4 regions of the Streptomyces sp. NPDC021225 genome follow, and region 3 is predicted to be linked to each of the others. Evidence: riboswitches for the same ligand, from Rfam matches in the RefSeq annotation. Region 3 holds a riboswitch; each other region holds the start of a gene.

The links. A riboswitch is a leader RNA that binds a small molecule or an ion and turns the genes downstream of it on or off. The one in region 3 is predicted to bind cyclic di-AMP.
Positions count from the first base shown of each region.
Region 1: it holds a riboswitch for cyclic di-AMP, as region 3 does, so the genes downstream of both, ACH4S9_RS44810 (M23 family metallopeptidase) here and ACH4S9_RS22665 (M23 family metallopeptidase) in region 3, are expected to answer to the same signal.
Region 2: it holds a riboswitch for cyclic di-AMP, as region 3 does, so the genes downstream of both, ACH4S9_RS29375 (transglycosylase family protein) here and ACH4S9_RS22665 (M23 family metallopeptidase) in region 3, are expected to answer to the same signal.
Region 4: it holds a riboswitch for cyclic di-AMP, as region 3 does, so the genes downstream of both, ACH4S9_RS38340 (transglycosylase family protein) here and ACH4S9_RS22665 (M23 family metallopeptidase) in region 3, are expected to answer to the same signal.

Region 1 is NZ_JBIRPV010000020.1:28,390-32,855, forward strand. It holds gene ACH4S9_RS44805 (aldo/keto reductase) at 1-930, opposite strand, end outside; gene ACH4S9_RS44810 (M23 family metallopeptidase) at 1,107-2,270, opposite strand; cyclic di-AMP (ydaO/yuaA leader) riboswitch at 2,282-2,420, opposite strand; gene ACH4S9_RS44815 (PP2C family protein-serine/threonine phosphatase) at 2,695-3,942, opposite strand; gene ACH4S9_RS44820 (DUF6227 family protein) at 4,058-4,466, opposite strand, start outside.
Region 2 is NZ_JBIRPV010000007.1:117,760-122,225, forward strand. It holds gene ACH4S9_RS29360 (DUF501 domain-containing protein) at 1-488, opposite strand, end outside; gene ACH4S9_RS29365 (septum formation initiator family protein) at 549-1,061, opposite strand; gene eno (phosphopyruvate hydratase) at 1,153-2,448, opposite strand; gene ACH4S9_RS29375 (transglycosylase family protein) at 2,631-3,341, opposite strand; cyclic di-AMP (ydaO/yuaA leader) riboswitch at 3,343-3,511, opposite strand; gene ACH4S9_RS29380 (transglycosylase family protein) at 3,773-4,466, opposite strand, start outside.
Region 3 is NZ_JBIRPV010000005.1:100,499-104,964, reverse strand. It holds gene ACH4S9_RS22670 (GntR family transcriptional regulator) at 1-357, opposite strand, end outside; gene ACH4S9_RS22665 (M23 family metallopeptidase) at 584-1,408, opposite strand; cyclic di-AMP (ydaO/yuaA leader) riboswitch at 1,422-1,620, opposite strand; gene ACH4S9_RS22660 (pitrilysin family protein) at 1,918-3,300, opposite strand; gene ACH4S9_RS22655 (pitrilysin family protein) at 3,321-4,466, opposite strand, start outside.
Region 4 is NZ_JBIRPV010000013.1:76,813-81,278, forward strand. It holds partial or broken gene ACH4S9_RS38330 (phosphoribosyltransferase) at 1-172, shown strand, start outside; gene ACH4S9_RS38335 (dsRBD fold-containing protein) at 199-492, shown strand; gene ACH4S9_RS38340 (transglycosylase family protein) at 559-1,869, opposite strand; cyclic di-AMP (ydaO/yuaA leader) riboswitch at 1,875-2,057, opposite strand; gene ACH4S9_RS38345 (DUF4232 domain-containing protein) at 2,437-3,141, shown strand; gene ACH4S9_RS38350 (hypothetical protein) at 3,377-3,547, shown strand; gene ACH4S9_RS38355 (HEXXH motif domain-containing protein) at 3,677-4,466, shown strand, end outside.

The DNA.
Region 1 (4,466 bases), on a different contig from region 3:
CTCCTCCGCCGTCAGCTTCAGCTCCGCCACCGCCAGCAGCGCCGGCAGCTGGTCCACCGTACGCGCGCTCGCGATCGGGGCCACGACCGTCGGCTGGGCCGCGAGCCAGGCCAGGGCGACCGTCGCGTGCTGGGCGCCGTGGTTGGCCGCCACGTCGTCGAGGGCGGCGAGGACCTTCTGGCCGCGCTCGGTGTCCAGGTACTTGGCCGCGCCCTCGGCCCGGGCGCTGTCGACCTTGGCGCCGGGGCGGTACTTGCCGGTGAGGAAGCCGGACGCGAGGGCGTAGTACGGGACGGTCGCCACGCCGTGGCGGGCGGCGACATCGGCGAGCGGGCCCTCGAAGGTGTCGCGGGAGACCAGGTTGTAGTGCGGCTGGAGGGCCACGTAGCGGGCCAGGCCCTCCTTCGCCGAGAAGTCCAGGGACGCCTCGAGGCGCTCGGCGGAGATGTTGGAGGCCGCGATCTGGCGGACCTTGCCCGCCTTCACCAGCTCGTCCAGCGTGGAGATGATCTCCTCCACCGGCACCGAGGTGTCGTCGTAGTGCGTGTAGTAAAGGTCGATGTAGTCGGTGCGCAGACGCTTCAGGGACTCGTCGACGCCCGTCTTGATCGCCGCGGCGGACAGGCCGCGGGGGGTCGGGACACCGGCCCCGACCTTGGTCGCGAGGACGATGTCGGCGCGGTTGCCCCGGGAGGCGAACCAGTTGCCGAGGATGGTCTCGGACTCCCCGCCCGAGTTGCCCGGCACCCACGCGGAGTAGACGTCCGCGGTGTCGATGAAGTTGCCGCCCGCCGCCACGTAGGCGTCGAGCACGGCGAAGGACTCGGCCTCGTCCGCCGTCCAGCCGAAGACGTTCCCACCGAGTGACAGGGGGAACACGGACAGGTCCCCGAGCTGCTTGCGGTTGTCGGTCTGCTTGTTGTCAGCCATGCGTTATTTCAGCGCGGTGGCGGAAGGGCGTATTCCCATCCCTGAGCGGGTTCACCCTCGCGAAAAAAACCGGCGACCTTGGCGTCAAGGGGGGAGAGAGCGCCAAGGCCGCCGGGGTGCGGGGGCCGGACCGGTCGGACCGGTCTATAGGGCCTGCGGGGACGGGAGCGCGGCGGTCACGGGGTCAGGCCGTGGTCGCGGAGCCAGGGCATCGGGTTGATCGGGCTGCCGCCGCCCGGGCGGACCTCCAGGTGGAGGTGCGGGCCGGTCACGTTGCCCGTGGCGCCGACGCGGCCGATGACCTCGCCCGTCGTCACCGAGCCCGACGTACGGACCATCGACGACAGGTGGCAGTACCAGATCTCGGTGCCGTCGTTCAGCTTGAGCACGATGCGGTAGCCGTACGAACCGGCCCACCCGGCCGAGGTGATGGTGCCGCCGTGGACCGCCTTGACCGGGGTGCCGGTCGGGGCGGCGAAATCCTGGCCGGTGTGGTCGGCCGACCACATGTCGCCGGCCTGGCCGAACGACGCGGTCAGGGTGTACGAGGCGACGGGCAGGGTGTACTGGGCGGCGAGCTTGGCCAGGCGCTCGGCCTCGGCCTTCTTCCTGGCCGCCTCCTCCGCCTTCCGCTTGGCCTCCGCCTCGGCGGCCTTCTTCTTGGCCTCGGCCTCGGCCTTGCGCTTCGCCTCCGCGTCGGAGGCCTTCTTGGCAGCGGTGGCGGCCTTCTCGGCGGCCTGCTTGGCGGCGGCGTCGGCCGCGGCGTCGCGCTGCGACTCGTCGGCGGCGTTCTGCTGGTTCTCGGCCTGCTGGAGGATGCGGGCGCGCAGTGCCTCGCCTGCGTCGGTGGCGCCGTTCTCCTCGTCCTCGGAGGTCAGGCCGGCCGTGGAGAGGGGGGTGGCGGTGGTGGAGCCGTCGGAGTCGGAACCGGAGTCGGAGAACAGCGCGCCGATGCCGGGCAGGTCCTTGGCGTCGGGGAGGGCGTCCTGCACCTGACCGGCGACGTGCGCCAGGTCCGGCATGGATATGGGGGCCTTGGGGCGGTCCTTGGCGGTCGCCATCCCGCCGGCGCCGACCGCCGCGATCACGCCGACGCCGAGGACGGCGCCGCTGCGGGCCATGGTGCCGCCGCGCTGCTTGGGGACGCGGTGCTTGCCGCGTACGGGGGCTATGGACTCCTCGGTGGGATTCCACTCCTCCCAGGTCTCGGTGTCCTGGTCGGCCCCCGCCTTGGCGGCCGGTTCGAACCAGGAGCCGTAGCGGACCGCGGTCCCGGTACCGGTGTCGACACCGGACCGGCGGGTCGGAGCTTCTTCAAGGGCAGACCTGTTGGACGCCACGCGGGCGCACTCCTTTCCTTCCCTCTCGCCTACCGGGTTAGCTGACGGGTTCGGAGCAGGAAGGTCTCCTACGGGTCAGGTTCGACCCGATTCACCCCAAGGTTGGTGGTTCCCCGGTTCCCTTGGTGTTGCTGTTGTCGCTCTGCTGCTGGGTGCTGCCGTGCGTGCGGGATTCGGCGACGGCGCGCGGTGCCGCCTCTTGCGGCGGTTGTGACGACCGCGCTGCGTTATCGAACGTTAATAGAAGGCGTGACCTGATTCCAAGCCGTTCCCGGGAATCAGAGGAACCTTTGAGGTGAACTTAACGCCGAACATGGGACAGATGAGGGCGAGTCGGCGGCCGTCCAAGCGCACCCGGAAACGCCCTCGACCTGATCGTGCGTCAATCGTTATCCGTAATGATCATGGTCCGCTACGGAGCGTGTTAAGGCGCGGTGCCGGGCGTCACCGGGGAGCGGCGCAGCGCCAGCAGCGCCATGTCGTCCGCGGTCCCGCCGCCCGTGTGCCGCTCCACGTCCGCGACCAACGCGTCGAGCAACTCCACCGGTCCGGCGAAGCCGAGGCCGCGCAGCCGGACCGCCGGGTCGTAGAACACGCCCCGCTCGTCGCGCGCCTCGCTCACGCCGTCGGTGAACAGCAGCAGGGTCACCCCTTCGGCGAACGGCAGCTCCTCCACCCGGTCCGGCCACGCCCCCAGGTCGCCCATCCCCAGCGGCAGCGCCGGTACTTCGGGCTCGGGGCTGCACACCGAGCCGTCGGCGTGCAGCAGGAGAGGCGCCGGGTGGCCGCGGTTGATGAGGCGGAGGAGGGAGTCGCCGCGGGGGATCTCGGCGAGCACCGCCGTGATGAACCCCTCGGACTGCTCGATGTCGCCCCGCCGGGCCCGCTCCCGCTGCAACGCCCGCTCCAGGCGCAGCGCGAGCCCCTCCAGCGTCGCCTCCTGCTCGGCGGCCTCCCGGAAGGCGCCGATGGTGATCGCGACCACCTCGACCGCCCCCAGCCCCTTGCCCCGTACGTCGCCGATGAGCATCCGTACGCCGTGCGGGGTGTCCTGCACGGCGTAGAGGTCGCCGCCGATCGCGGCATCGCGCTCCGCGGCCACGTAGCGGGCCGCGACGTCCAGGCCGGCGAGGCGGGCGGGCGGCGCGGGCAGGACGGCGCGCTGGGCCGCCTCCGCGATGCCGCGCGCCGAGGCCAGCCGCCGGCCGCCGCGGTGGATGACGTGGTTGGTGAGGAGGGCCAGCAGGGCGACCGTCACGACGGTGGCGACCTCGGTGGCCGCCTGGGCCCAGTCCCCGACGCCGTGGAACTCGGCCAGCAGGCAGGCGGCGGTGACCGCTACGGCCGCGGTGACGGCCGTCAGCCGCGGCGAGTAGAACGGAGCGGCGACGAGCGGGGCGGCGGCGAGGAAGGGGGCGGCCGTGTACTGGGGCGGGGTGCCGAGGTCGAAGGCGATCCCGCCCGCGATCAGGATGCCGGGGAGCCAGGGCGCGAAGCGGCGGCCTGAGGCGCCCCCGGGCGCCTCGTCGCCCGCGCGGGGCCCGTCCGCGCGCGGTTCCCCGCGCCCGGGTGCGCGCGGTCGCGTACGCGGTCTCGTACGCCGCCTTGTACGCGGTCCCTCGAGCGGGCTCGTACGGGCGCCCGTACGAGCCCTGCTCCCTCGCACCCGCACCGGTCGCTCTCGCTTTCCCCTGGTCCTCTGCTCCTCTTACGCCACCCCACCAGGCTCCGGGTCGGCGGGGCGGCGTGCGAGTCGGTGTCGGCCAGGTGGGTGCGCGCGGGAGAAGTCAGAGGTCAACGCCGAGCGCCCGGGCGTGGCGGTCCGCCGCCAGCTCGGCGGAGACCTCGTCGAGATACACCTCGCACACCAGCCGCCCGTCGGCGGTCAGGTTGTGCTCCAGCTCCCACAGCACGATCTCGTCCCCGCCGGCCAGGAGGAACGCGTGCTCGTAGAAGCGGCACCAGGTGGCGTCGGGGCCGCCGGAGCGGCGGCGCGGCTTCGGGGCCAGGGCGATGTCATGGGCGAACGCCGTGGAGAGCAGTTGCTCGGTGGCCGTTCCGGGGCGGTCGGGGTTCTCCGCGCGGCGCAGGACGCGGCGGGCGTGGTCGGCCGAGTTGTCGGCCACGTACGCGCGCGGGGTCTCCACCGGCGCGACCGCGTGCAGCAGTTGCTCGGGCAGCCACAGCGGTAACCCC
Region 2 (4,466 bases), on a different contig from region 3:
GCCCACCACTTCGGCAGCAGGGCGATGGCCTCGTCCCCGAGCGGGTTGACGCCGGGGCCCGCGGCGAGGGAGTGGGCCACGAGGACATGCAGACACTTCACCCGGTCCGGCATGCCGCCGGCGCTCGGGAACCCCTCCAGCACCTCGATCGCGTCGCGGCGCGCGAGATAGTCCTCATGGGCCGCCCGGTAGGCGTCGGCCAGCCCGGGGTCGGCGGCCAGCCGTGCCGACATGTCCTTCATCACGCCCTCGGCCTCCAGCGTGCCGATCGCCGAGGCGGCGCGCGGGCACGTCAGGTAGTAAAGGGTCGGGAAGGGCGAGCCGTCCTCGAGCCGCGGCGCGGTCTCGACGACGTCCGGGTTGCCGCAGGGGCAGCGGTGCGCGACGGCGCGCAGCCCGCGCGGCAGGCGGTTCAGCTGCTCCTTGACGGCGGCGATGTCCGCGTCGGTGGGCGCGGTGGGCTCCGTCTGCGGAGGAGGCGTGTCCATGGGTGGGATGTTCTCTTCGATCGGTTCGGACCGGCCGCCCGGGGCGGCCGGTTTCTTCGGTCAGCGCCCGGCGCGGCCCGCGTGGTCCGTCGCGTCCGCCTGGTCGGCTTTATCCGCCTTGTCAGCTTTATCGACGCTGTCCCACATGTTGCTGTACCAGGGGCGGTCGGCCGCGCCCTGGTCGGACGAGCGCTCGGTCTCGCCGCCGCCGTCGACCACGCTGTAGCCGGTCTCCCCCGGCCGCGTGAAGTGCAGCCGCTCGCGGGCCTGCTGCTCGACGTACGCCGGGTCCTGGAGCCTGGCCTTCTGCTCCAGCAGCTTCTTGACGTCCGCGCGCTCCTTCTCGGCCTGGCGCCGCTGTTCGGAGATGTCCGAGCGCTGCGAGATGTACTGCCGCATCGGATAGGCGAGGGCCACCACGAGCGAGCAGACGACCAGCGCGAGGAGCGCGGCCCGGCCGGTGAGACGGCTGCGGCGGCGCCGGATACGGGCGCGGTAGACGCGGGCGGCGGCGTGCTCGCCGAACGCCCTCAGCCTGGTCGCGGTGGAGAACCGATCCCGATCCGCCGGCACGTCGCCTCCCCGGTCATGACTTCGCTGTGTACGCCGTCCCCGGCCACGGTACGGGACCGGGGCCGGGGACGGCGGTCAGACTCGGCGGGGCTCAGCCCTTGACGACCGCGCCCTTGAAGCGCGGGAAGGCGGAGCGGCCCGCGTACACCGCCGCGTCGTCGAGGATCTCCTCGATGCGCAGCAGCTGGTTGTACTTGGCCACGCGCTCGGAGCGGGCGGGGGCACCGGTCTTGATCTGGCCGCAGTTGGTGGCGACGGCCAGGTCGGCGATGGTGACGTCCTCGGTCTCGCCGGAGCGGTGCGACATCATGCACTTGAAGCCGTTGCGCTGGGCCAGCTCGACCGCGTCCAGGGTCTCGGTCAGCGAGCCGATCTGGTTGACCTTGACCAGCAGCGAGTTCGCGGTGCCGCTCTCGATACCGCGGGCCAGCCGCTCCGGGTTGGTGACGAACAGGTCGTCGCCGACCAGCTGGACCTTGTCACCGAGCTGGTCGGTGATCGTCTTCCAGCCGTCCCAGTCCTCCTCGTTCAGCGGGTCCTCGATGGAGACCAGCGGGTACGCGTCGACCAGCTCGGCGTAGTACGCGGTCATCTCGGCGGCGCTGCGCGCCTTGCCCTCGAACGTGTAGGTGCCGTCCTTGTAGAACTCGGAGGCGGCCACGTCGAGCGCCAGCGCGATGTCCTGGCCCGGCTGGTAGCCGGCCTTCTTGATCGCCTCGACGATCAGGTCGAGGGCGTCGCGGTTGGAGCTCAGGTTCGGGGCGAAGCCGCCCTCGTCGCCGAGGCCGGTGGACAGGCCCCGCTCCTTCAGCACGGACTTCAGGGTGTGGTACACCTCGGTGCCCCAGCGCAGCGCCTCGGAGAAGGACTCCGCGCCGATCGGCGCGATCATGAACTCCTGGATGTCCACGTTGGAGTCGGCGTGCGAGCCGCCGTTGAGGATGTTCATCATCGGGACCGGCAGCAGGTGGGCGTTCGGCCCGCCGAGGTACCGGAAGAGCGGGAGGTCGGAGGCCTCGGACGCGGCGTGCGCCACGGCGAGCGAGACGCCGAGGATGGCGTTGGCGCCGAGCGAGGACTTGTCCGGGGTGGCGTCCAGGTCGAACATCGCCTGGTCGATCAGGCGCTGCTCGGTGGCGTCGTAGCCGACGAGCTCCGGACCGATCTGCTCGATGACGGCGAGGACGGCCTTCTCGACACCCTTGCCGCCGTAACGGTTCTTGTCACCGTCGCGGAGTTCGAGGGCCTCGAAGGCACCGGTGGACGCACCGGAGGGCACGGCGGCACGGCCGGTGCTGCCGTCGTCGAGGCCGACCTCGACCTCGACCGTGGGGTTGCCTCGCGAGTCGAGGATCTCGCGAGCTACGACGACGTCGATGGACGGCACGAGGTTCTCCTTCGTATGGGTCTGTCGTTCTCCGGCATGAGCCTAACGGGCCCGGGGGCCGGGCCCGACGAAGCCCCGGCGGGGCGCGCCTCAGGTGGGGGGGCGGCGCGCCCGGCCGGGGCGGTCCTCGGGGATGTCGGGGTCGCGGTCGCCGGGCTGGGGGGAACGGTCCCGGCGGGGGGTCAGCCGAGGTGGAGCTGCTGGCCCGGGTAGATGAGGTTGGCGTCCTCGACGATGTCCTTGTTCAGCTCGAAGAGCTTCTTCCAGCCGCCCTTGACGTGGTGCGCCTCGGCGATCTTGGAGAGGGTGTCGCCGGACTTGACCTTGTACTCGCCGTCGCCCTTCTTGAACGTGTGGCGGGCCTCACCGCGCGCGGCGTGCTGACCCTCGCCGCGGGGCTGCGCCTTCGGCTTGGCGGGCTGGGCGGGCTTGGCAGGCTGGGCCGGCTTCGCGGGCTGGGCCGGCTTGGCAGGCTGGGCCGGCTTCGAGGACTGCGTGGTGGAGCTGGAGGGGGTCGGGGTGCCGCTGGTGGTCAGCCCCGTGCCGCACACCGGCCAGGCGCCCTTGCCCTGCCCGGCCAGGACCTTCTCGGCTATCTGGATCTGCTGGTCCTTGGTGGCCAGGTCGGCGCGGGAGGCGAAGGACGTACCGCCGTACGCGGCCCAGGTGGAGTTGGTGAACTGGAGGCCGCCGTAGAAGCCGTTGCCCGTGTTGATGGACCAGTTGCCGCCGGACTCGCACTGCGCGACCTTGTCCCACTGGGCGGTGGTCGCGGCCGAGGCGGAGGTGGCCCCCAGGATCGGTGCGGCGATGGCCGCACCGGCGACGCCGGCGAGTGCGGCGATGCGGGTGACCTTCGAGGGACGGCGGTGCTTACCCTTGTCGTTACGCATGTTCGTTCCTCACCGACGCCTACGAGGTGAGCTGTCGGGTTCGGACGTGAGTTGCCCGGCCGGACGCGGCTGACCGCGTCCGTCTTCACCCCTAGCCGACCGAGCCCGTCTCCGGGCCGCCGCGGCACCTACCTTGGGTCCCCCGCTCCTGCCTTCGGCGCTGACGCGTCTGGTTCCCCCCGACCGCCGGCAGGACTCGGCGTGACGATCGACGGTGCCCGCGGTAGCGAGCGGGAAGACGTTAAACACACCTTCCGATGAGGTTCAAACCCCCATATCTCAGCGAAGGCGGCCCGATCCGCACCCAGCCGTCCCACATCTACGCAGGTGAGGCCGGGTACGGAAAGATCGGACAGGAGGCACAGGCCGGGCGATGTGACGAGATGTATGTCTCACTGCCGCCAGATCGGGCATTTCACCCCGAACTGCCGCTACCTCGCGCTGAGATCGAGACGCTGACCAGGGTGGATGAGGCCGGGGTTGCCCCCGATGAGCGATTTGTCGCTCTGGTACAGCCGGGCCCAGTCTCCGTTGGCCTCCTGCCCGTCCACGGTGTCTGACGAGGCGTCATCGGTGCGCACGCTGGAGTCCTCGCGGCCGAGGGGCGGAAGCGTGATCTCGGTGCGGCCCTCGCCGCCGCGCGAGGCGTGCCGCCCGGAGGGCCGCGCCTCGTCCGACGCGTCCCCGGACTCGCCCTCCTGGGCGTCGGGTGCGCCGCGGTGGCGGCCGGTGGGCGCGGAGGAGTCCTCGTCGACCTTGTCGCCCTTGGCGCCCTTGTCGGCGCCGGAGGGCGCGCCGCCCTCCCCGCGGGACGTCTCGTCGGCGGCGCGGTCGGAGTCGCCGGACTTGCCGTGGCCCTTCCCGTCGGAAGCGCCATCGACCGCGCTGCCGTCCGCGCCGTCGCCGGTCGCGGAGGGATCCGGCGTCCCGGTCTTGTCGGACTTACCGGACTCCTCCGAGTTATCGGATTCACGGGAGTTATCGGACTGACCGGAATTACCGGACGATTCCCCCGTCTTGGAGTCGTCGATCCCCGTGGGCTCCTCCGAATCCTTGGCCTCCGGCCCGCCCTTGCCGCCGGAGTTCCCGTCCAGCGCGTCGCCGAGGTCGGCGAGCCCGGCACCC
Region 3 (4,466 bases):
GACCAGGCCGCGCAACACCTTCAGATGCGCCTCGGTGCGGCGCTGGGCGGCCCGGGCGGCGCCCAGCGGCTCCAGCAGCGCGCGGATGTCCAGCAGGTCGGCGGCCTCCCGGTCGGACGGCTGGGCCACGCATGCGCCCGCGTGCCGGCGGGTGGTCACGAAGCCCTCCGACTCCAGGGTGCGCAGGGCCTCGCGCACGGGCACACGCGAGACGCCGTACCGCCGGGCGAGGACTTCCTCGGTCAGCCGGCTGCCCGGCGCGAAGGTGCCGGAGACGATGTCGTCGCGGATCGCCGTACACACCGCGTGCGCCGAAATCCGGCGGCTGCCGTGGACCGCGGTCGTATCGCCGTTCACTTACGGTCCCGCATTGTCGAACCTCCGCCTTAATCTCCGCGAAACGCAGCCGATTGACGCGTGTTCAGCGACTCTATTCTAAGCGGCTGGAATTTCCGATGGGCGGGGGGATTTCATGGATATTTTTTGGCCAGGGCGAGCGGACGGACAGCGGGCGGACGGACAGACAGACAGACCGAAGGCCCCGGGTCCGTGGGACCGGGGCCTTCGGGCGGCGTGCGGTTGATCAGATGTTGACGCCGTGCGAGCGCAGATAGGCGACGGGGTCGATGTCCGAGCCGTAGTCCGGGCTCGTGCGGGCCTCGAAGTGCAGATGCGGCCCGGTGACGTTGCCCGTGGCGCCGGACAGGCCGATCTGCTGACCGGGGGTGACCGCCTGGCCGACGGAGACGCTGAGGGACGACAGATGCGCGTACTGGGTGTAGGTGCCGTCGTTCATCTTGATCACGATGTTGTTGCCGTACGCGCCGCCCCAGCCGGCCTCGACGACGGTGCCGGAGCCCACGGAGTGCACCGAGGTCCCGGACGCGGCGTGGAAGTCCACCCCGGTGTGGCTGCCGGAGGACCACAGGCCGCTGGAGGCCTGGTAGCTGGTGGAGAGGTACGAGCCGGAGACCGGCAGCACGAACATGTTCAGCCGCTTGCGCTCCGCCTCGCGCGCCGCGCGCTCCTTGGCCTCACGCTCCTGCTTGGCCTTCTTCGCGGCCGCCTCCGCCTTGCGCTTCGCCTCCGCGGCCAGCCGCGCGGCCTCCTTGCGGGCGTCGGCCTCGGCCTGCGCCTTGGCGGCGGCCTCCGCGGCGAAGGACTGCTGGGTCTCCGCCTGGGCGGCGACCTGGTCGGCGAGCTCGTCGCCCATGGCGACCGCCTGGCGCAGCCCGGTGTCCTCGGCGCCGCGCCCGTCGTCCGAGGCCGCGAGCGCCGGGGCGGCGAAGCCGGCGACCACGCCGGAGGCGGCCAGTGTGGCTATGCCCGCCAGGTTGGCGCCGGAGCGGGCGGTACGGGGGGCGCGTCCGGGGCGGCGGTGCTTCCCGGTGGTACGGGTGATCGCCATGAAGCGGCGCACTCCTTTCCTTCCCTCTCGCCTACCGGGTTAGCTGACGGGTTCGGAGCAGGAAGGTCTCCTACGGGCCCCTCGCCCCTCGCGGGGAAGGCGTCCGATTCACCCCTGGGAATCGCCCCTCCGGCGCCGCGGGCGGCAACGGGCGAGGCTGGTTCCCCGGTTCCCCTGGCTCGCGCCGTACGGGGATTCGGCGATGGTTGTCCGTGCCGCGGGCGCGGCGTGTCTCGGGCGGGCAACCGGACTGACGCTAAGCGGGACCGCTTTCGATCACCAAACGGTTCCGCTCTTTTGTTGGTTTCCCCACAGACACGCCCATCCAGATGGGCAACCTCTGCTATAAAGCGGGCGAAACGACCGGTGAAACGGCAACAAAAGGAAACCCCGGCGCCTGAAACGGCGCCAGGGTCCTTGTCCCGGCGGCCCGTTCGCCCAGCTCGCGAGGGCGGCCGGGCGCGTCGGCCTCACGTCAACCTGGGGTAAACCCCCGGGTCATCTCCAGGTCAGCCCTGGATGACGCTCACCTCGCCGATGCCGAGCTCCTTGACCGGCTCCTCGATCTTCGAGGCGTCGCCCACGAGCACCGTGACCAGCCTGTCGGGCGGGAAGGCGCTCACCACCGCGGCCGTCGCCTCCACCGTGCCGGTCTCCGCGAGGCGCGCGTACAGGTGCGCCTGGAAGTCGTCCGGCAGGTGCTGCTCGACCTGGTCGGCCAGCGTACCCGCGACCGCGGCCGCCGTCTCGTACTTCAGCGGGGCCACCCCGACGAGGTTCTGCACGGCGACATCGCGCTCGGCGTCCGTCAGGCCCTCCTCCTTGAGCGTGCCCAGCACCTTCCACAGGTCCTCCAGGGCGGGACCGGTGACCTCGGTGGCCACCGAGCCGCTGATGGCCAGCATCGCGGCGCCCGTGGCCCCTCCAGAGGCGTCCGGGGCCGCCGAGCGGAGCACCTGGCCGAAGGCGCGCACGCCGTAGGTGTAGCCCTTCTCCTCGCGCAGCACCCGGTCCAGCCGGGAGGTGAGGGTGCCGCCCAGGCAGTAGGTGCCCAGCACCTGGGCGGGCCAGATGCGGTCGTGGCGGTCGGCGCCGATCCGCCCGATGAGCAGCTGGGTCTGCACCGCGCCCGGCCGGTCGACGATGATCACCCGGCCGGTGTCATCGGCGGTGATCGGCGGCATGGAGCGGGGCTCGGCGGCGCCGCCCGTCCAGGCGCCGAGGGTGTCGGCCAGCGCCTTGTCGAGGTCGACGCCGGTCAGGTCGCCGACGACCACGGCGGTCGTGGTGGAGGGGCGGACATGCGTCTCGTAGAAGGCCCGCACGGCCGCGGCGTCGATGCCCTCGACGGTCTCCTGGGTGCCCTGGCGCGGGCGGGACATCCGGGACTCCGCCGGGAACAGCGTCTTGGACAGTGCCATCGAGGCGCGCCGGGCCGGATTGGCCAGCTCGTGCGGGATCTCGTCCAGGCGGTTGCGCACCAGCCGCTCGACCTCGCCCTCGGGGAAGGCGGGCGCGCGCAGCGCGTCGGCCAGCAGGCCGAGCGCCTTGGGCAGCCGGGAGACGGGGACCTCCAGGGACACGCGGAGGCCGGGGTGGTCGGCGTGTGCGTCCAGGGTGGCGCCGCAGCGCTCCAGCTCGGCGGCGAACTCCTCGGCGGTGTGCTTGTCGGTGCCCTCGGACAGCGCGCGGGCCATGATCGTGGCGATGCCGTCGAGCCCGGCCGGCTCGGCGTCCAGCGGGGCCGCGAGGTTGACCTCCACGGCCACGACCTGCTGGCCGGGGCGGTGGCAGCGCAGCACGGCCAGCCCGTTGGACAGCTCGGCGCGCTCGGGGGCCGGGAAGGCCCAGGGCTTGGCGGCGCCGCCCAGCGGCTGCGGGTGGAAGGTCATCGTGGTGGTGACGGCGTCGCTCACTGGGCCGACTCTCCTTCTGCGTCGTTGTCGTCGGCTGCCGCGTCGTTGTCCGTGTCCGTGACGGCGTCGGCCTCGGCCTGCTCGGCGCCCTGGAGCGGTTCGTACACCAGCACCGCGCGGTTGTCGGGGCGCAGCCTGGCCTGGGCCACGGCCCGCACCTCCTCGGCCGTCACCTGGAGCACGCGCTCCACGGCGGTCAGCGCCAGCTGCGGGTCGCCGAACAGCACCGCGAACCGGCACAGCTCGTCGGCGCGGCCGCCGACCGTGGCCAGCCGGTCCAGCCACTCGCGCTCCAGCTGGGCCTGGGCGCGCTCCATCTCCTCCGGGGTCGGCCCCTCCTCGGCGAACCGGGCCAGCTCCTCGTCGACCGCGGCCTCGATGTCGGGCACCTCCACGCCGCCCGAGGTCTTCACGTCCAGCCAGCCGAGTGAGGGGGCGCCGGACAGCCGCAGCAGGCCGAAGCCCGCGGCCACCGCCGTACGGTCGCGGCGCACCAGGCGGTTGTGCAGGCGGGAGGACTCCCCGCCGCCCAGGACGGTCAGCGCCAGGTCGGCTGCGTCGGCCTCGCGGGTGCCGTCGTGGGGCAGCCGGTAGGCGGCCATCAGGGCGCGGGCCGGGACCTCCTCCTCGACGACCTCGCGCAGCTGTCCGCCGATCACCTCCGGCAGGGTGCCGTCGCGGGGCGGGCGCTTGCCGTCGTGGGAGGGGATGGTGCCGAAGTACTTCTCGATCCAGGCAAGAGTCTGCTCGGGGTCGATGTCGCCCACGATCGCCAGCACCGCGTTGTTCGGCGCGTAGTACGTGCGGAAGAACTCGCGCGCGTCCTCCAGGGAGGCCGCGTCCAGGTCGGCCATCGAGCCGATCGGGGTGTGGTGGTACGGGTGGCCCTCGGGGTAGGCCATGCCGACCAGGCGCTCGAACGCGGTGCCGTACGGCACGTTGTCGTAGCGCTGGCGGCGCTCGTTCTTGACGACGTCGCGCTGGTTCTCCAGGCTCTCCTCGTCCAGCGCGGTCAGCAGCGAGCCCATGCGGTCCGCCTCGAGCCACAGCGCCAGCTCCACCTGGTGGGTCGGCATCGTCTCGAAGTAGTTGGTCCGCTCGAAGCTGGTCGTCCCGTTGAGCGAGCCGCCGGCGCCCTGCAC
Region 4 (4,466 bases), on a different contig from region 3:
GCTGGCCGTCCCGGTCGCGCCGCCCGACGCGGCCGAGGCGCTGCGTCAGGACGCGGATGACGTGGTGTGTCTGTCGACCCCACCGGAGTTCTCGGCGGTCGGCGAGTGGTACCAGGACTTCTCGCAGACCAGTGACGCCGAGGTCGTCGACCTGCTCTCCCGGTCGACCGATCTGCCGGGTGGGGCGCATCCTGGTAAATGAAGCAGGAGGTGATGACCGCGATGGAGACGATCGTGGGATGCGACATCGAAATGGAGTTCCGTGAGCTCGGACCTCTCACCGAGGCGGTCGTCCGGCTGAGGATGCACGACGGGACCGAGATCCTGGCTCAGGGTCGCGCGAACCGGAATCCCGACGACCCGGCACAGCCGCGGGTCGGCGAGGAGATCGCGGCGGCGCGGGCGCTGAACAACCTCGCTCACCGGCTGATCTCGAAGGCGGGCGGTGACATCGAGGAGGTCACGCACGCGAAGGCACATCTGGTGATGTAGGGCCGGTCTGCCGCGGCGCCGGGCCGCGGCAGAGCACCCTTCACGACACCTTTCACATCGGATTTCTCAGATCTGGACGCCCTTGGAGCGGAGGTAGGCGAGCGGGTTGACGTCGGAGCCGTAGTCGGGCCCGGTACGTATCTCGAAGTGCACATGCGGCCCGGTCACGTTGCCGGTCGCCCCGGAACGGCCGAGCTGCTGGCCCCCGGACACGGACTGGCCGACGTGGACGGACAGCGCCGACATGTGCGCGTACTGGCTGTACATGCCGTCGGGGTGGCGCAGCACCACCTGGTAGCCGTACGCCCCGCCCCAGCCCGCGGCGACCACCTCGGCCGAGCCCACGGCCCGCACCTGGGTGCCGGTGGCGACGGGGAAGTCGACCCCGGTGTGGTGGCCGCTGGACCAGTTGCTGCCGGAGACGCCGTAGGCGGTTCCGATGCCGTGGCTGGCGACCGGGGTGGTGAAGGACGAGGAGGAGCGCGCCGACGAGCCGGACTTCGCGGCGCGCTCGCGCGCCTTCTGCGCCTGCTCGATCCGCTGCTTGGCCGCCTGCTCGGCCCGCTGCTGCTTGGCCCGGTCCGCCTGCTCGGCGCGCTGCTTGGCTTGATTTGGCTGTTCGGCCCGGGGCCGGCTCTCGGGCGTCTTCGCGGCCGGGGACCCGCTGCCGTCGAGGGTGAGCTTCTGACCGGGGTAGATCAGGTCGGGGTCGCCGCCGATGACGCGGCGGTTGGCCTCGTAGAGCCGCTGCCAGCCGCCGTCCACATCCCGGGCGTCGGCTATCCGGGACAGCGTGTCGCCGCCGACCACGGTGTACGAGGCGGCGGAGCGCCCGGTGGCGGCCGCGCTCTGGTCGACGGCCTTGGTGGTGGCCTTCGGAGCGGCCCGCGGGGCGTCCTTCGGCGTGACCTTCGGTGTGGCCTTCGGGGCCGTCCTGGGAGCGGCCTGGGAGGAGCCGGAGGAGCCCGAGGTGCCGGGGGAGACGTCAGCGGGCTGGCCGCCGCGGGTCAGGCCCGCCTTGACCGAGCAGACCGGCCAGGCGCCGGGCCCCTGGGCGTCGAGCACCTTCTCGGCGATGGCTATCTGCTGGTCCTTGGAGGCCAGGTCGGCCCGGGACGCGTAGGTCGTCCCGCCGAACGCCTCCCAGGTGGACTGGGAGAACTGGAGGCCGCCGTAGTAGCCGTTCCCGGTGTTGATGCTCCAGTTGTCGGTGGACTCGCACTCCGCCACCTTGTCCCAGGTGTCGACGGAGGCGGCGTTCGCCTGGCCGACGCCTATGAGGGGCAGCGCGACCCCGGCGCCGCCCGCGGTGAACGCGAGCGAGGCGCGGGAGACGCGTCGGGGCCGGGGCCGTCGGTGACGTCCGCGTGCAGCCATTGAGCTCATCCTCTCCTGACGCCTGCGAGGTGAGCTGTCGGGTTCGGGCGGGAGCTGCCCGGCCGCGCCTTCCCCGGTGCCCCCCGGCACCGCGGCGCGACTTCACCCCTAGCCGTACCGCCCGATGTCGTGCGGCACGGCGCCTACCTGGTTCCCCCGCTCCTGCCGTGACAGGTCGTCGTGTCACCCCTCCACCACGGCAGGACTCGGCGCTCCGGCGGAGGAGGACCCGCCGCAGCGAATGCGCCGGGTGCGGCACAGTAAACACACCGTTTTGGTCACGACAAGGTCTCGACGGACCTGTGTCCTGAAATCGATCACGCCGCTGATGAAATGTGACCCGGGTCACGGCTTTCCGGATGGGGTGATTGCGGCCCGGAATCCGTAATGCCGAATTGCCGTAATTATGTGATTAATGCTGGGGCCGCGCGGCGGAGTCGCATATCGACCGGAATAAGGGCGCCCATCGAGGGAAGGGGAGTGGGAAGGGGAACGGACGGGGGCTGTCGGGGCACTCGGTGCGGCGGCCGACGAGCCGCCGGAGGCCCGACCCACAGGAGGTTGGCCATGACACAGCCACACGGCGGGGCGCCCGCGAGGCGCCGGCCGCCGGTCTTATCCATATCCGCGCTGGTCGTCGGCGCCCTGGCCGCGGTCACCGCCTGCGGCTCCGATACGACGTCGGGGGCGCCCGCGCCGCCCGGCTCGGCCGGCAAGTCCCACTCGGCCACGGGCACCGCCCGGCCCGGCACCGCTGCGCCCAGCACGGCCCCGCCCGAGGCCGATCCGGCCTCGAAGGCGCCGAGCGCGGCCGAGCCGTCCGTCACCACCGAGGCCGGCTCCGCCGCCCCGCCCGCTGTCCGCCGCATCTGCTCCAAGGATCAGCTGAAACTGTCCACCGGCCGGGCGGATATCGGCGCGGGCAATGTCTATGTCCCCCTGGCCTTCACCAATACCGGCGCGGCCAGTTGCACGCTGACCGGGTATCCCGGCGTTTCGCTCCTCGACGCCCCCGGCGCCGCTATCGGCGACCCCGCCACCCGCCGCGGACCGGGGCGCCCCACGGTCGTCCTGAAACCCGGCGACAGCGCCTACGCGAGTCTGCACACGGTGAACAAAGGCCTGTCCGACAAGCCCTGTTGGCGGACCGCGGCCGAAATTCGGGCCTACCCCCCGGACTCCCACCGCTCCATCAAGGTATCCGCGCGCTCCTTCCGGGTCTGCGGGGGCGTATTCGAGGTCACCGCCGTCGAGCCGGGTTCCCAGCCCTGAACCGGGGCACCACGACGGGGCGCGGACCGCCGCCCCCGCCCCGCGCCCCGCCCGGACGCGCCGGAAATGAATTGGCCGGGAAGCGCGGCCACATGACGCCCTTGGGTGTCCGAAAATCTTGATGGCCGCGACACCCACTGGCCCCTTTCGCCCTTCCGCAATCATTATCGGGTGGGCCACCATGTGAAGAGGCCTCGCCTGAGCCGGCACGGAGCGTCTAGAGGGGAACGATGTCATGGAGCGAGCGGCGACCGGGGTCGAGACGGAGCTGGTGGACCTCTCGGGAACGACGCTCGAAGAACTGGGGGACAGTCAGGAGTTCACCCTCGCGACCCGGCGGTTGCTCGAACTCGTACAGTCCCCGCCGACGCTCGCGACCGCCGCTGATGCCAACCAGGGTTGTTGACGTAGTTCCGGCGGTGGCACACCAGTATTCACTCCATCGAGAAAGGCGGCCATGCCGGCGGACTATTCAGCTGGCCCTCCCTCCCCGCTTCCGGCTCTGCGCCGCACACAGCCGCTCACCGCGTCCCCGATGAGCCGTCACCACCGGCTGTCCACGGCGTGCCTCGACGAGCTGACGCGCGGTGGCGGAGGCGCGGCGGCGATCGCCGAGTTACGGGCGGGCCAACGCAGCCGCCTCATGCTGCTGCTACGCGCGTTGACCGACCTCGCCTCCTCCCATCCCCAGGTGCCAGGGCCGCTGTCCGCGCCGCGTGATGCATGGGAGCTGCTGATACGGGCCGAGCGGCGCAGCCCGTCGAGCGCGGAGCAGTTGCTGCTGCACCCCCAGATCGGCGCATGGCTCAGCCGCTGCCTGCGCAGGCTGCGCGGCGTCGAGGGTGAGACGGCCGATGAGGTCCCGCTATGGCTGGAGACCGGCTATCTGCACACCGTGGCCGCCTCGGCGGCCCTGCTCGCGGGGATCGAGTTCCGGATTGCGGTCGGCGTCAGGGACGGCGGGGTGATGCTTCCCGCGCTGGGCTTCGTCGAACTCGCGGGCTGCGATTCCCCCGTCGCCGAGATCTCCGCCGATGGCGCGGGCGATCGGAGGTTGCGAGCCGATTCGCACACGGTGCTGCTGCCTTCCGACCTCACCCTGGACGCCAAGGGCTGGCACCCCCTGAGACGGCTGCACGGCCGACACCCCGTCCACCCCTGCTCGCCCTACCTGGACGACCTCGACCCCTACCGGGACTTTCTGCGCCCCACTGCTCCCGCGCGGCTGAGCGAACCGGAGGCACGGCGGTGGCAGCAACACTTCGACAGCGCCTGGGCGCTCGTCGCGGGGCAGAGCAATGTGGATCCAGCCGGTGTCGCCGACT